2 regions of the Micromonospora fluostatini genome follow, and region 2 is predicted to be linked to the other one. Evidence: riboswitches for the same ligand, from Rfam matches in the RefSeq annotation. Region 2 holds a riboswitch; the other holds the start of a gene.

Region 1 (7,110 bases), 3.6 Mb from region 2:
CGGACCAGGGCACCGGAGAGCCAGCCCGCCCCGGTCGGCGTGCGGACGTGGAACTCCAGCACGTTGTCCTCGTTGGGGGCGTTCGCCACCGAGTACGTCCGCCACACCCGGGGCAGGTACCGGGGCACCTCGACGCTGACGTACTGGCCGGCCCGCCAGGGCAGCGGGTACTGCAACGCGCGGCAGGTCAGCACCGCCGTGTCGGGGCCGACCCGCTCGTGGGTCAGCACCTCGCCGTGCCAGAACGGCGGGTTCGGGTCGTCCTGCGCCCCGGCCATCATCTTCGCCGAGATCGCCGCGTACGCGTCCCGCCACGCCTGGTCGTACTCCAGGTTCCAGTCGTCACCGGCGGTGCTGCGCAGCGCGTCCATCAGGGCGACGCCCATGGTCGCGTAGTGCTCCGGGTCGACGTGGTACTTGCGGTGGTCCCGGCCCAGCGCGCGCAGGTACTCGTCGAAGCTCTCCGGGTCGTCGACGGTCTGCGTCGCGGTGACGATCGCCTCCAGCAGCCGGTCACCCTGCCCGGACATCTCCGCCGGGAACAGCTTGCGCAGCTCCGGGTCGAGGAGGAAGAGCCGCGCGTAGAAGTGTCCACTCAGCCGTTCCCGGTCGGACTCGACCAGGGTCCAGCTCTCCTTCAGCAGCCGCGCGAAGTGCTCCACTGGCACGCTCCCTCGGGTGACGGCGATCGGGCCATCACAGGATGGGTACGGAGCGTGCACAGCGGTCGCACAGAATGTGCGACCGGCTCACACTGGTGACCTTGCCCCTGCCGGCGGGCCGCCGCGTCGGGCACAGTGGTGCGGTGACGGTCGAGCTCACCCGCCAGGCGTCCCGACGGACCCTCGGCACCGAAACGTTGCTGGTCCTCGGGCTCTCGCTCGGTCAGTCGGCGGTGTACGCGATGGTCTCCATCATCGCCAAGCTGACCGCCGAGGGCGGACTGTCGAGACAGACCGCCGCCCTGAACACCTCCGCGTCACCCCGGCCGTACCTGGACCTGACGTACCAACTGCTCGGTCTCGCCTTCGCGATGCTGCCGGTGCTGCTCGCCGTACACCTGGTCAACCGCGACCCCGGCGACGCGATCCGCACCCTCGGCCTGGACGGCCGGCGGCCCGGGTCGGACCTGGCCCGGGGCGCCGGGCTGGCGGCGCTGATCGGCCTGCCCGGCCTGGCGCTGTTCTGGGTGGCGGCGCACCTCGGCCTCAACGCCAGCCTGGTGCCGGCGGCGCTACCGGACTACTGGTGGGCGGTGCCGGTGCTGATCCTCGCCGCCGTGAAGAACGCCGTGCTGGAAGAGGTGATCGTGGTCGGGTACCTGGTCACCCGGCTGCGGCAGCTCCAGTGGCGGGTCGGCGTGATCATCGCGACCAGCGCCGTCCTGCGCGGCACCTACCACCTGTACCAGGGTTTCGGGGCGTTCGTCGGCAACGTGGTGATGGGCATCGTCTTCACGTACTTCTTCCTGCGGACCCGGCGGGTGATGCCGCTGGTCGTGGCGCACACGCTGCTCGACATCGTGGCCTTCGTCGGCTACTCGCTGCTGCCCCGCGAATGGTTCGACTGGCTCTGACCCCTCCCGCCGCGCTGACCGGATCCGTCCCGCCGTCCCTGCCCTGCCCGCCGTCCCTGCCCTGCCCGCCGTCCCTGCCCTGCCCGCTGTTCCCGGTGGTGGGACCGCTGCCGAGCCGTGACGACCCGTGCGTCCGCCCGACGCGGGGCGCGCGGCCGGAAAGGTGCCGGCGGCCCCCGGCGGGTCGGACCGGGTCAGCCGGCCCGGTAGGCGGCGACCGCGCGGGCGGCGAGCCGTCGCGTCGCGGCATCGGCCCCGGCCGCCGCAGCCAGCACCGTAGCGCCCGGCAGCAGGCGCGCGGCGAGCCGGACCGGCAGCCAACCTCCGCCGGTCAGGGGCCCCGCCAACCGCCACGCCGCCCCCAGCGCCGCCGGCCACGGCCCCGCCGCCGGCCGAGGGTCACCGTCCGGGTCCCGGACCGCCTCGGTGGCCGCGTCCAGCGCCGCCCGCGCCCGGTCGCTGTCCGCGTGCACCCGGGTCAGCACCAGCAACTCGACCGCCCGGTCCGGGTGACCCGGGTCCCGGCCGTAGGCCGCCGCGAGGTGCAACACCAGGTCGGCCTGCGCCCAGAGCACCGCCGCCACCTCCACCGCCGGGGCGAGCAGCCCGGCCGTCGTGGCCGCCGCCCCACCCACGCCGGCCCGCCGCACGAAGCGCCGGGTGGCGAGCCGGGCCAGCCCGGCCGCGTCGGCCTGCGGGTACACCGCCCGCACCTCGTCGACCCAGGCCCGCGCGGCCGGCCCCCGCACCTCGACGGCCGCCAGGGCGAGCAACTCCGGCGCGAACTCCGGCCGGTCGCGCAGCCGCCCGGCCGTCCACCGCAGGCCACCTTCCCCGGTACGCCCGTTCGCCGGCCCGCTCTCAGGCCGGTGCACTTCCGTCGGCTCGCCGTCGGGGAGCTGCGCGTCTACTGGTCTGGGCCGCTGCGCGACGTCCGGCGGCTCGTCCTCGGGTCGCTGCGCGACGTCCGCCGGTCCGTTGTGGGGTCGCCGCGCGACAGCCGGCGGCCCGGTCTCGGGTCGCTGTCTGTGGGGAGGACGCTCCGCGACGTTCGGCGGTTCGCCTTCGGGACGCTGTTCGAGGTCCGGTGGGGTGGACGGGCCGACCGGTGCCGTACCGGCCGGCGGGGACCCGGTGACCGCCTCCGGCGGCGTGGCCGTCCGGCGGGCGGGCGCCTTCCGGGTGGTGGCGCCCGTCCGGGTGGTGGGTGTCTTCCGGGTGCGGGCGGTCGCCTTCTCGGCGGGCGGGGTCGCCTTCTCCGTGGGTGTGTTCCCCTCGGTGGCCCCGGTGGGCTGCTCGCCGGGGGGCGTGACCCGGCTCGCGGCGGTGCTCCTGCGGGCCGGGGTCCTTCGTCCGGTCGCCGTCGTGGACCCGGAGGTCGACCTGCCGCGCGCGGGGGCGCTGCGGGCCGGTACGGGATCATCGCCGGTCGGGCCGCCGCTGTGTTCCGACTCACTCTCCGCCCCGGCGGTCGGCTCCGGTCCCGTCACCGGACCGGCCGACTCACCGGCCGGCGTGGGCTCGACCTGCTTCCGGCTGGGTGTCGGCTCGACCTGCTCGCCGCCCGGCGAGGGCTCGGTCGGCGGCGGTGCGGTGGTGGTCGCGCGGCTCGACGAGGCCGCCCGGCGGCGCGGTACGGGAGCCGTACCGTCGGGCGGGGGATCCTGTGGAGGCTGGAAGAGCACGGTCGGGGCCGCCTTCGCCCGGCGCGTCGGCTTCCGCTGCGGCTCGGTCGGCTCCGGTTCCCCGGGCCGCGCCGGTGGCGGGGTGAAGCTCGCCTCCGGCGGGCGGCTTCCGGGCGTACCGGCTCGGGGTCTGCGGCTCGGTCGGCGGGGCTGGTCGCTGGGCGGCTGCTCCTCCATATCGATGGAGGGTAGCCCCGATCCGGGCGTCCCACCGGGAAAGATGCGGCCGGCGGTCGACGGCGGCAGGGCGCGGCACGGCGGGCGGGATAGTCGCTTTGCCCCGGGTGGGTGGGGGCCTGTATTCTCAGGCGCGGTGGTCTGCAGGCCACCAGGGAGACTTCGCCTAGTCTGGTCTATGGCGCCGCACTGCTAATGCGGTTGGGGTCTTAAAGCCCCTCCCGGGTTCGAATCCCGGAGTCTCCGCGCGAAAGCCGGTGTGTAGACTGGCCGAGCACCAGCGCCCGTAGCTCAACGGATAGAGCATCTGACTACGGATCAGAAGGTTAGGGGTTCGAGTCCCTTCGGGCGCACAAGATCACAAGGGGTCTGACCTGCCGGGATGGCAGTCAGGCCCCTTCACTTATCCGTCCCTTGTGGTCGGTTGGGTGCTCGGTGGGTGCTCGTGCGACGAGCATCCCTCATGTCCTGGCCCGTCCAGCGGTGGCCGTCGCGTCCGGGTGGTTCTTGATCATGACCCCGGCCGTGCCACCGCCGGCCACCTGAGCACCGGTCGGGGTTTCCACTACCGGCTATGTTGCCGGGATGACCTGGACGCTCGGTGCCGGCATCGCGGGCAGTGCCCTCTTCGTCCTCGTCTTCCTCGTCGGCGGCGCCACCCGCCCCGGCTACGACACCCGCCACCACCCGGTGAGCGCCCTGGCCCCTCGCCACACCGATGGGCCGCCGTCCTCGGCAACGGACAAACAATTCTCTACGCGTCCACGGCACCGGCACCCTCACCGGCAACACACCCATCTGCTTCCACACGGCAGCCCGACTCGTCCCGTACGTCGGGACACGGTGGTCCGACAAGCGGTGTAGGGCCCGTACGATGACGCGTGGTGCTGGTTCGCCCCACCTCGTTGGGTGGGGCGTCGTAAGAGGGAACCCGGTGCGAGACCGGGACTGCCCCGCAGCGGTGAGTGGGAACGACCGCCGTCATCAGAGCACTGGACCGGAAGGTCTGGGAAGCGACGGCCAGTAGGCGACCAGGTGTCACGCCCACGAGTCCGAAGACCTGCCAGCGCTGCGCACACCGCCGGTGTGCGCCGCCGGCGGTCCCTCGGGAGGGCCAGGGCGGAAGCCGGTGCCTCGCCGCACCCCGCCTTCCCCCTCCCGTGCCCGCCGGGCACCTCGAGGGAAGGACCACCTGTGAGCACCGCATTCGGTCAGAGCACCGTGCTCGGGTACCCGCGCATCGGCGCCAACCGCGAGCTGAAGAAGGCCGTCGAGGCCTACTGGGCCGGCACCATCGACGCCACCGCCCTGGAGCGCACCGGCGCCACCCTGCGCGCCGAGGTCTGGCGGACGCTGCGCAACGCCCGCCTCGACGCGATCCCGTCGAACACCTTCTCCTACTACGACCACATGCTCGACACCGCCGTCGCCGTCGGCGCGATCCCGCACCGCTTCGCCCGGCTCGGCCTCTCCGAGCTGGACACCTACTTCGCCATGGCCCGGGGTGTCGACGCCGAGCCGGCGTTGGAGCTGACGAAGTGGTTCGCCACCAACTACCACTACCTGGTACCGGAGATCGGCCCGGACACCGTCTTCGCCCCGAACCCGGCCAAGGCGCTGCGCGAGTACGGCGAGGCCCGGGACCTGGGCGTCACCACCCGGCCGGTGCTGGTCGGGCCGGCCACGTTCCTGCTGCTGGCCAAGGGCGACGACCCGTTCGCCCGCCTCGACGACCTGGTCGACACGTATGTCGGGATCCTCGCCTCGCTGGCCGAGGCGGGTGTGGCCTGGGTGCAGCTCGACGAACCCGGCTACGTCGCCGACCGCAGCCCGGCCGAGATCGACGCCCTGCGGCGGGCCTACACCCGGCTCGGTGAGGCCACGCACCGGCCCAGGATCTTCGTCGCGACCTACTTCGGTGACCTCGGGGACGCGCTGCCGACGCTGCTGGCCACCCCGGTCGAGGCGATCGGCCTGGACCTGGTCGCCGGGCCGGGCAACCTCGAGCGCCTCGCCGCCGCCGGTCCCCTGCGCGGCACGACCATCGTCGCCGGGCTGGTCGACGGGCACAACATCTGGCGGACCGACCTGCGCGCCGCCGTCACGGCCGGGGCGACGGTCGCCGGGCTGGCCGACCACTTCGCGGTGTCCACGTCCTGCTCGCTGCTGCACGTACCGGTCGACCTGTCCGTCGAGACCCGCCTCGACGCGCACCTGTACGAGCGGCTCGCGTTCGCCCGGCAGAAGGTGGACGAGGTCGTCCTGCTCGGTCGGGCGCTGCGCGACGGCACCGCGCACCTGCCCGCGCCGCTGCCTCCCGCCCCGGCGGCGTGGCGCAACGACGACGTCCGGGCCCGGCTCGCCGCGCTCGGCCCCGCCGACCGGCAGCGCGGCGGCTACGGTGAGCGGGCCGCCCGCCAGCAGGAACGGCTGCGGTTGCCGGAGCTGCCCACCACCACGATCGGCTCGTTCCCGCAGACCGGCGAGCTGCGCCGGACCCGGGCCGCGCACCGGGCCGGCACCCTCGACGACGCCGGCTACACGGCGCGGATGCGCGCCGAGGTCGAGCACGTCGTCCGGTTGCAGGAGCAACTCGGCCTGGACGTGCTCGTGCACGGCGAACCGGAACGCAACGACATGGTCCAGTACTTCGGCGAGCAGCTCGACGGGTTCGCCGCGACCGAGCACGGATGGGTGCAGTCCTACGGCTCCCGCTGCGTCCGCCCGCCGGTCATCTACGGGGACGTGGCCCGCCCGGCGCCCATGACGGTCGAGTGGTCCAGCTACGCCCAGTCGCTGACCGGCAAGCCGGTCAAGGGCATGCTCACCGGCCCGGTCACGATCCTCGCCTGGTCGTTCGTCCGCCACGACCAGCCTCTCGCGGACACCGCCGACCAGGTCGCGCTCGCCCTGCGCGACGAGTGCCGCGACCTGGAGGCCGCCGGGATCCGGGTCATCCAGGTCGACGAGCCGGCGCTGCGGGAGACCCTGCCGCTGCGGGCCGCCGACCACCCGGCGTACCTGGACTGGGCGGTGGGCGCGTTCCGCCTGGCCACCGCCGGCGTGGCCGACGACACCCAGATCCACACCCACCTGTGCTACTCCGAGTTCGGCGACGTGATCAACGCCATCGACGCCCTCGACGCCGACGTCACCAGCATCGAGGCGTCCCGCTCCAAGATGGAGGTCCTCGACGACCTCGCCGCGATCGGGTACCGGCGGGGCGTCGGCCCCGGCGTGTGGGACATCCACTCCCCCCGGGTGCCCTCCCTCGACGAGGTGGTCGAGGCGCTGCGCCGGGCCGTCGCGGCCGTGCCGGCCCGGCGGCTGTGGGTCAACCCGGACTGCGGCCTGAAGACCCGCGCCTACCCCGAGGTCGAGGCGTCCCTGCGGCGCCTGGTCGCTGCCGCCGCCGAGGTCCGCGGGCACTGATGCCGCCCCGCCGGGCGGATTCGTTCCAGGGGTCCGCCCGGCTCAATCCGGGAGCGACGGTGAGCTTGTTGACCTGAGCCCTCCCGGGGGTGTCCCTATGGGTTTCGTCAAGCGGTGACGAGCGTGTCGGGGCGGGGCCTGATGTCCAGGGAAGCCGCACCGACTCGCCCGGCCAAACACCGGCCAGATCCGCAACCGGATCCACCGCTGGTCCGATACGTCCCAATGAGGGTCGCCTGC
Region 2 (7,110 bases):
CGGACCGCGACCCTGCCCGACCATCTCGGCCAGGTCCACCGCAGCACCCTCACCGCGATCGCGTCCGTCGAGGTGCTCGTCGTCCTCGCGGTCGGCGTACCGCTCGCCGTGCTCGCGCTCCGCGCACTGCGCCGGCTGCCCACTGTGCCACGCTGACCACGTCCGGGTGGGCCGGGCCCGAAACCCGCCCCACCCGCCCGGCGGACCCGGGCCGGGACCACGATCACCGGCGCTAACGCCCTGCGGGTGCCCGGCGCGCCACGAGGCTGGCGGCGAGCAGCCCCAGGGCGAGGACCTGGGTGGCGCCGAGGACGGCGATCAGGGCGGGCAGCGAGCGGCTGTACAACGCTCCCGCCAGAGCCCCGCCGGCCAGGGCCGCGACGCCCTGGACGGCGGCGAAGACGCCGTAGGCGGTGGCGCGGCGGGCGGCCGGGACGAGGTCGGCCACGAGGGCCTTGACCGTGGAGTCCTGCACCCCGACCGCCGCACCCCACAGGAGGGTGCCGACCACGATCGCGCCGACGCTGCCGGAGAGCGCCAGGGCCGGCACGGCGGCCCCCAGCACGGGCAGGGCGAACAGCACCCGGGCGTGCCAGCGGTCGTACAGGTGACCGCTGGCCAGGGCGGCCACGGCGGCGGCGGCCATCGCGGCGGCGTACAGCAGCGGGATCCCGGCGGTGGCCAGCACACCGGTCCGCGTGGCGTGGAACGAGATGATCCCGAAGGTCACCAGCCCGGCGGTGGCGGCTCCCGCCGCCGCGGCGAACAGGAAGAAGCGACGGGGCAGGTCGGCACCGATCCAGCGGCGCGCGGCGGTCGACGGTGGGCCGGTGGCGGGACCGGCGGAGGCGGCGGGGGCCGGGGCTTCGCGGTCGAAGACGGCCGGCTGGGGCACCCGCCGGCGGATCCACAGCAGCAGCCCGACGGCCAGCGCCCCCGGCACCGCCAGGACGGCCAGCGCCGGCCAGATCAGGCCGGTGGCCGCGATGACGGCCGCGACCAGCAGCGGCCCGGTGAAGGCGCCGAGCTGGTCCAGGGCCTTGTGCACCGCGAAGCCGCGCCCCCGGCCGACGGCTCCGGCGGCCTGGGCCAGCAACGCCGACTTGGCCGGGCTGCGCACGGCCTTGCCGGCGCGCTCGGCCAGGATCAGCGCGGCGGCGACCAGCAGGCCGGCGCCGCCGAGGAAGGGCGCCACGGCGAGGAGCGGCACACAGACGGCGGTCACCGCGTACCCGGCCAGCGTCAGGGACCAGTACCGGCCGGTACGGTCGGCCAGCGGCCCGAAGGCCAGGCGCAGCAGCAGGGCCATGGCCTCCCCGGCACCGGCCACCAGGCCCACGACCAGGGCCGAGGCGCCCAGCGCGCCCAGCAGCGGCCCCGTGATCGACCGCGCGCCCTCGTAGACCATGTCGGCGGCCAGGCTGACCATCCCGAAGCCGACCACGACCCGCCACGCGGACCACCTCGGAGCCGGCGGCCCGGCCGACACCGGCACGACGGGCTCGGCCGGGCCCGTGGACACCTTCGACATGCGCGCTCCTCGCTCCCGCCGGGCGCACCGCCGACCGGGTGCGGCGGTGTGCTCAGCGATTCTCGCGGAGCAACGCGTCGATGTCGTCGGCGACCCCGTCGGGACGTTCGCCGTGGCCGGGTGAGCAGTGGCGTTACTGCTACGTCGACGCGACCCTGGTCCGGGAGCCGATCGGGTCGACCCGCCCGTGACACCGCCCGCCTGAGGGCCCGGTGCCCCGACCCGGTGGGCCGACCACGGCCCGGTCGCCCCACCGGGGAGGAGCCCGGTACCCGTGGGTGTGGTGCCGCCGGTCGGCCGCCTCCGCTCCGGCGAACCGCCTGCGGCCGGCGGTGGTGCTTGCCAGAGTGAACAGGTGTCCGACGACGGCCCACGTCCGCATCCGAGTGCCGGCGGTGTCCGGCCGGTGGGCCGGGACCCCGGTGCCGAGGGTGACGTGAGCTGGATGGAGCTCTTCGTCGACCTGTTCTTCGTGTTCGCCTTCCTGAAGGTGGCCACGCTGATGTCGGCCGACCTGAGCGTCCTCGGCACGATCCGCGGGGTCCTGGTGATCCTGCTGCTGTGGCACTGCTGGACGTCCTGCGCCTGGCTCGGCAACGTCCTGCACGCCGACCGGGGCGGCATGCCGCTGCTGATGACCGGGGTGGCGACCGCGGTGCTGGTGATCGGGGTCGCCGTACCGGAGACGTTCGCCGACGTGCCCGGCAACCTGTCCGGTCCGGTCGTGGTGGTCGGCGGCTACCTCCTGATCCGGTTCTGCGTCCTGGCGGTGCTCACCTACCACCAGCGCGGCGGCGCGGCCGGCCGGCGGCGGACCGTGCTGGTGTGGCTGGCCTTCCTCGCGGCCGGGGCGATGCTGCTCGTCGCCGCGCTGCTCCCACCGAGCCTGCCCGAGCGGGTCGACGGGAACCTCGTCCGGGTCGTCCTGTTCGCCGGCGCGCTCGGCGTCGACTTCGTCATCTTCGCCGGGGTCGGCCGGGGCACCTGGCAGATCGTGTCGCCGTGGCACCTGGCCGAACGGCATGCCGTGATCATCCTGGTGGCGCTCGGCGAGACGATCATCTCGATCGGGGCGAGCCGGGGGGTCGGCGTGGACAAGCCGGTCACCTGGGACGTTGCCGCCGCCGCCACCCTGGGCATGATCATCGTGTCCGGGCTGTGGTGGACCTACTTCGACCTGGCGAAGATGCTCGCCGAACACGGGCTGTGGCGGACCCGGGGCGCGGCCCGGACCCGGCTGGCGCGCGACGCCTACCTCGGACTGCACCTGCCCATGATCGCCGGTCTGATCATCTTCGCCCTCGGGCTGAAACACGCCGTCGCCGTCGCGGTGGGGGAGGCCGACCGCCTCTGGGACGACACGAGCGTCCTGACCCTTTTCGGGGGGGTGCTGCTCTACCTGCTCGCGCTGGTCGCCTTCGAGTGGCGGACGGCACGGCTCATCGGCCGCAGCCCGCTGACCGGCATCGGGCTGCTCCTGGCCCTGTTTCCGCTGGCCGCCGGCGCCCCCGCCGTGGGCGCGCTGGCGTTGCTCGCCGTCGGGGTCGCCGCGATGGCGGTCGCCGACCGGACGATCTTCCGCCGCCGGCACGAGGCGCTGCACCACCTGGTCGAGCCCGAGGCGGCCCGACTCGGTGGGGTCTCTCCCCGGGAACTCTTCGTCGACCTGGTGTTCGTCTTCGCGTTCATCCAGGTGACGCTGCTGATGACCCGGCACCCGTCGCTGCTCGGCATCGTCCGGGGCCTGACCCTGCTCGCCCTGCTCTGGTGGGCGTGGATCTCGTACTCCTGGCTGGCCAACATCGTCCGCACCGAGACCGCCCTGGTCCGGTTCAGCACCATCGGGACCGCCACGGCGATCCTCGTGCTCGGGTTCGCCATCCCCCAGGCCTTCGGTCCCGACCGGGGTGGCCTGCACGGCTCCTCGCTCATCGTGGTGTGTTACGTCGCCGGGCAGGCCATCCAGGGCGTGCTGCTCTGGCAGGTGTCCCGCACGAACGCCGTGCTGCGCTCCGTCGCGCGCCGGGTCGTCCTGCCCTCCGGCGCCGCGCTCGTGATCCTGGCGAGCATCATGGCCCTGGAGGTGGCGACGCCCGTGGTGGTCTCCGGCAGCCTGGGCGTCACCCTGCTGTGGGTCGCGGCCCTGCTCGTGCAGTACGTCGGCGCCTACTGGTGGGGCGGCGACACCTGGCGGGTGCAGTCGGTGCGGCACTGGGTCGACCGGTACGCGCTCATCATGCTCATCGCCTTCGGCGAGGCCATCATCTCCGTGGGCCTCGCCGCGAGCGGGCGGCCGGTCTCGGTCACCGTCCTGGCGCTCGTCGTGGTGGGGGCGCTGGCCATCGGGACGCTGTGGTGGGCGTACTTCACCACCATCGACGCCGCGCGACTGGCCCTGAAGGCCCGGACCGGCCGGGCGCGGACGCTGCTCGCCCGGGACGCCTTCACGTACCTGCACCTGCCCATGGTCGCCGGGGTGATGCTGGTCGCCTTCAGCCTGCGCCAGATCCTGGTGCCGGGGCGGACCGTCAACGTCTACGGGCACTACGCCCTCTACCTGGGCGTGGCGCTGTACCTGGCCGCCAACCAGTGGTACTGGTGGCGGATGTGGCACGTGCTGAGCTGGCACCGGGTGCTCGGCGCGTTCGTCGTCGCCGCGCTGGCCCCACTCACCCTCCTGCTGCCCCCGGTCTGGCCCCTCGTCCTGCTCACCGGGCTCGGCGTCGTCTTCGCCGCCCTGGAGGTGCTGCACGGCGGTGACCCCCGCACCCGCGAGCCCCGCCCGGCCGCCTGAGCCGCCGGCGGCGTTCCCGGGGAGGTGGGGCGGGAGGTAGGGTGTGGCCGCCGTGGTGTTCGGGAAGCCGGTGCGGTACCGGCGCGGCCCTCGCCACTGTGATCGGGAAGCCGACGGCCCTTGTCCTCCGTGGAGGTCACTGAGCGTTCACGCTCGGGAAGGCCGGCCGTCGGTGTGGTACCCGTCAGCCAGGAGACCGGCCACGGCACGTTCGACCCGTCCACGAGGTGCTGGAAGGCGGTCCCGCTGTGCGGATCCCCATGCTCTGGCGCGTTGCCGCGCCCCTGTCCGTTCTCGTCGTCCTGCTCGGTGGCTGCGCCGTCGACCAGGAGGCCCCCGCCGGCTCGGATTCCGCCGGGGCGGTCGTGACCAACTGCGGCACGCCGGTCGCGATCCCGGAGCCGCCCGCCCGGGTGGTGACGATGAACCAGCCCGCCACGGAGATCATGCTGGCCCTCGGCCTGCAGGACCGGATGGTCGGCACGGCGTACCTGGACGACGAGATCCTGCCCGCCTACGCCGCCGCGTACGCGCAGGTCCCGGTCCTGGCCGAGGAGTACCCGGCCCGGGAGAGGCTGCTCGAGGTCGAGCCGGACTTCGTCTACGCCTCCTTCGCCAGCGCGTTCGGTGCCGAGGGCGTCGGCGACCGCGAGAGTTGGCAGCACCTGGGCGTCGGCACGTACCTCTCACCGGCGGGCTGCCCGGCGGAGACCCGACCCGCGACGCTGCGGATCGACGACGTCTTCGGCGAGATCCGGGAGATCGCCGCGATCTTCGGGGTGACCGACCGTGCCGAGGCCCTCGTCGCCGAGCACCGGGCCCGGATCACGACGGCCGCCGCCGCCGCGCCAAGCGCCCGGGTGATGTGGTGGGACGGCGGCAGCGACGCCCCCAGCGTCGGCGCGTGCTGCGGCGCCCCGAACATGATCATGTCGGCGGCCGGGGTGACCAACGTCTTCGCCGACGTCACCGGCCGCTGGGCCGACACCAGTTGGGAGGTCGTCGCCGAGCGCGATCCCGACGTCATCGTGCTGGTCGACGCGCGCTGGGATCCCGCCGCGCGGAAGAAGACCTTCCTGGCCGGTCACACCACCCTGCGCAACCTGTCGGCGGTCCGGCAGCAGCGGTACGTGGTCATCCCCTTCTCCGCCACCTCCGCCGGCGTGCGCAACGTGCTCGGCGTGGAGGCCCTGACGCAGGGGTTGACCGCGTCGGCGGCCGGGGCCGGGAGCTGACCGCCGTCGTCCCACGGCCGGCCGCCACCCGTACCCCGGTGGTGCGGGCCGCCGGCCCGGCCGTGGTCCTGGTCGTCCTCACGGTGGGGCTGCTCGCCTCGGTCGGCGCGGCCGTCACGATCGGCCCGGCGGAGCTCTCCATCGGTACGGTGTGGCGGGTCGTCGCCGACCACCTCGGGCTGGCCCGGTCCGACGTGACGCCGCTGCGCGAGCACATCGTGTGGGACCTGCGCCTGCCCCGGGTGCTCGGCGCCGCGGCCGTCGGCGCCGGGCTCGCCACGGCGGGAGCGGTCATGCAGACCGTCACCCGCAACCCGCTGGCCGACCCGTACCTGCTGGGTGTCTCGTCGGGGGCGTCGCTCGGCGCGGTCCTGGTGATCGTGGCCGGGGTGGGCAGCGGCGTGGTCGCCGTGGGCGGCGGCGCCTTCGTCGGCGCGCTCACCGCCTTCGCGGCGGTGGTCGCGGTCGCGGGCCGCCGCGCGGCGCTCGCCCCGACCCGGGTGGTGCTGATGGGGGTGGCGGTGGCGCAGCTCTGCGCCGCGCTGACCTCCTTCGTGATCATCTGGGTGGGGGACCCGCACGCCACGCAGAGCATCACGTTCTGGCTGTCCGGCTCGCTGGCCCGGGCCGGCTGGGCGGAGCTGGCCTGGGCGGCGCCGGTGCTGGTGGTCGTCCTGGGGCTGATCGGCTGGCACGCCCGCGCGCTCGACGCCTTCGCCTTCGGCGAGGAGGCCGCGGCCACCCTCGGGGTGGACGTGACCCGGGTCCGGTGGCTGCTGCTGGTGGCCACCGCGCTGCTGACCGCCGTGCTGGTCGCGATGAGCGGGGCGATCGGGTTCGTCGGGCTGATCATGCCGCACGCCGCCCGCCTGCTGACCGGCCCGGACCACCGGCGGCTGCTGCCGGTCGTGGCGCTGGCCGGCGCGATCTTCCTGATCTGGGTGGACACCGCCGCGCGGACGCTGTTCGAGCCGCGCGAGCTGCCGGTCGGCGTGCTCACCGCGCTCCTCGGGGTGCCCGCCTTCGTGATCCTGCTGCGACGCCGGGAGGTACGGGGCTGATGCTGGACGTCTCCGGAGTGTCGTGGGCGGTGCCGGCCGCCCGCATCCTCGACCGGGTCACCTGCACGGCGCCGGCCGGCAGCCTGGTCGGGCTGCTCGGCCCCAACGGCTCCGGCAAGACCACCCTGCTGCGGGTGGTCGCCGGGCTGCTCCGCCCCACCAGCGGACAGGTGACCATCGACGGCGACGCCGTCGCGCGGCTGCGGCGGCTCGCCGTCGCCCGCCGGATCGCGCTGCTCGCCCAGCACGCCGAGACCGACCTGGACCTGACCGTGCTCGACGTGGTGCTGCTCGGTCGGATCCCGCACCGGCGGTCCCGTTGGTCGGACAGCGCCACCGAGCGGGCCAGGGCGGTCGAGGTGCTCGCCCACGTCGACCTGACCGGCTTCGAGCACCGCAAGTGGCAGACCCTCTCCGGTGGGGAACGGCAGCGCGTCCAGCTCGCCCGCGCGCTGGCCCAGGAGCCGGAGCTGCTGCTGCTCGACGAGC

What was found. A riboswitch is a leader RNA that binds a small molecule or an ion and turns the genes downstream of it on or off. The one in region 2 is predicted to bind cobalamin.
Region 1: it holds a riboswitch for cobalamin, as region 2 does, so the genes downstream of both, metE (5-methyltetrahydropteroyltriglutamate--homocysteine S-methyltransferase) here and ACQUFX_RS10225 (ABC transporter substrate-binding protein) in region 2, are expected to answer to the same signal.

The regions. Positions count from the first base shown of each region.
Region 1 covers NZ_CP191251.1:5,934,584-5,941,693, forward strand. Annotated here, with positions in the region: gene ACQUFX_RS26380 (globin domain-containing protein) at 1-662, opposite strand, end outside; gene ACQUFX_RS26385 (CPBP family intramembrane glutamic endopeptidase) at 806-1,576, shown strand; gene ACQUFX_RS26390 (hypothetical protein) at 1,771-2,451, opposite strand; tRNA gene ACQUFX_RS26395 (tRNA-Ser) at 3,594-3,684, shown strand; tRNA gene ACQUFX_RS26400 (tRNA-Arg) at 3,719-3,791, shown strand; cobalamin riboswitch at 4,310-4,520, shown strand; gene metE (5-methyltetrahydropteroyltriglutamate--homocysteine S-methyltransferase) at 4,633-6,870, shown strand.
Region 2 covers NZ_CP191251.1:2,380,611-2,387,720, reverse strand. Annotated here, with positions in the region: gene ACQUFX_RS10240 (hypothetical protein) at 1-156, shown strand, start outside; gene ACQUFX_RS10235 (MFS transporter) at 233-1,531, opposite strand; gene ACQUFX_RS10230 (low temperature requirement protein A) at 1,977-4,325, shown strand; cobalamin riboswitch at 4,362-4,544, shown strand; gene ACQUFX_RS10225 (ABC transporter substrate-binding protein) at 4,586-5,560, shown strand; gene ACQUFX_RS10220 (FecCD family ABC transporter permease) at 5,599-6,621, shown strand; gene ACQUFX_RS10215 (ABC transporter ATP-binding protein) at 6,621-7,110, shown strand, end outside.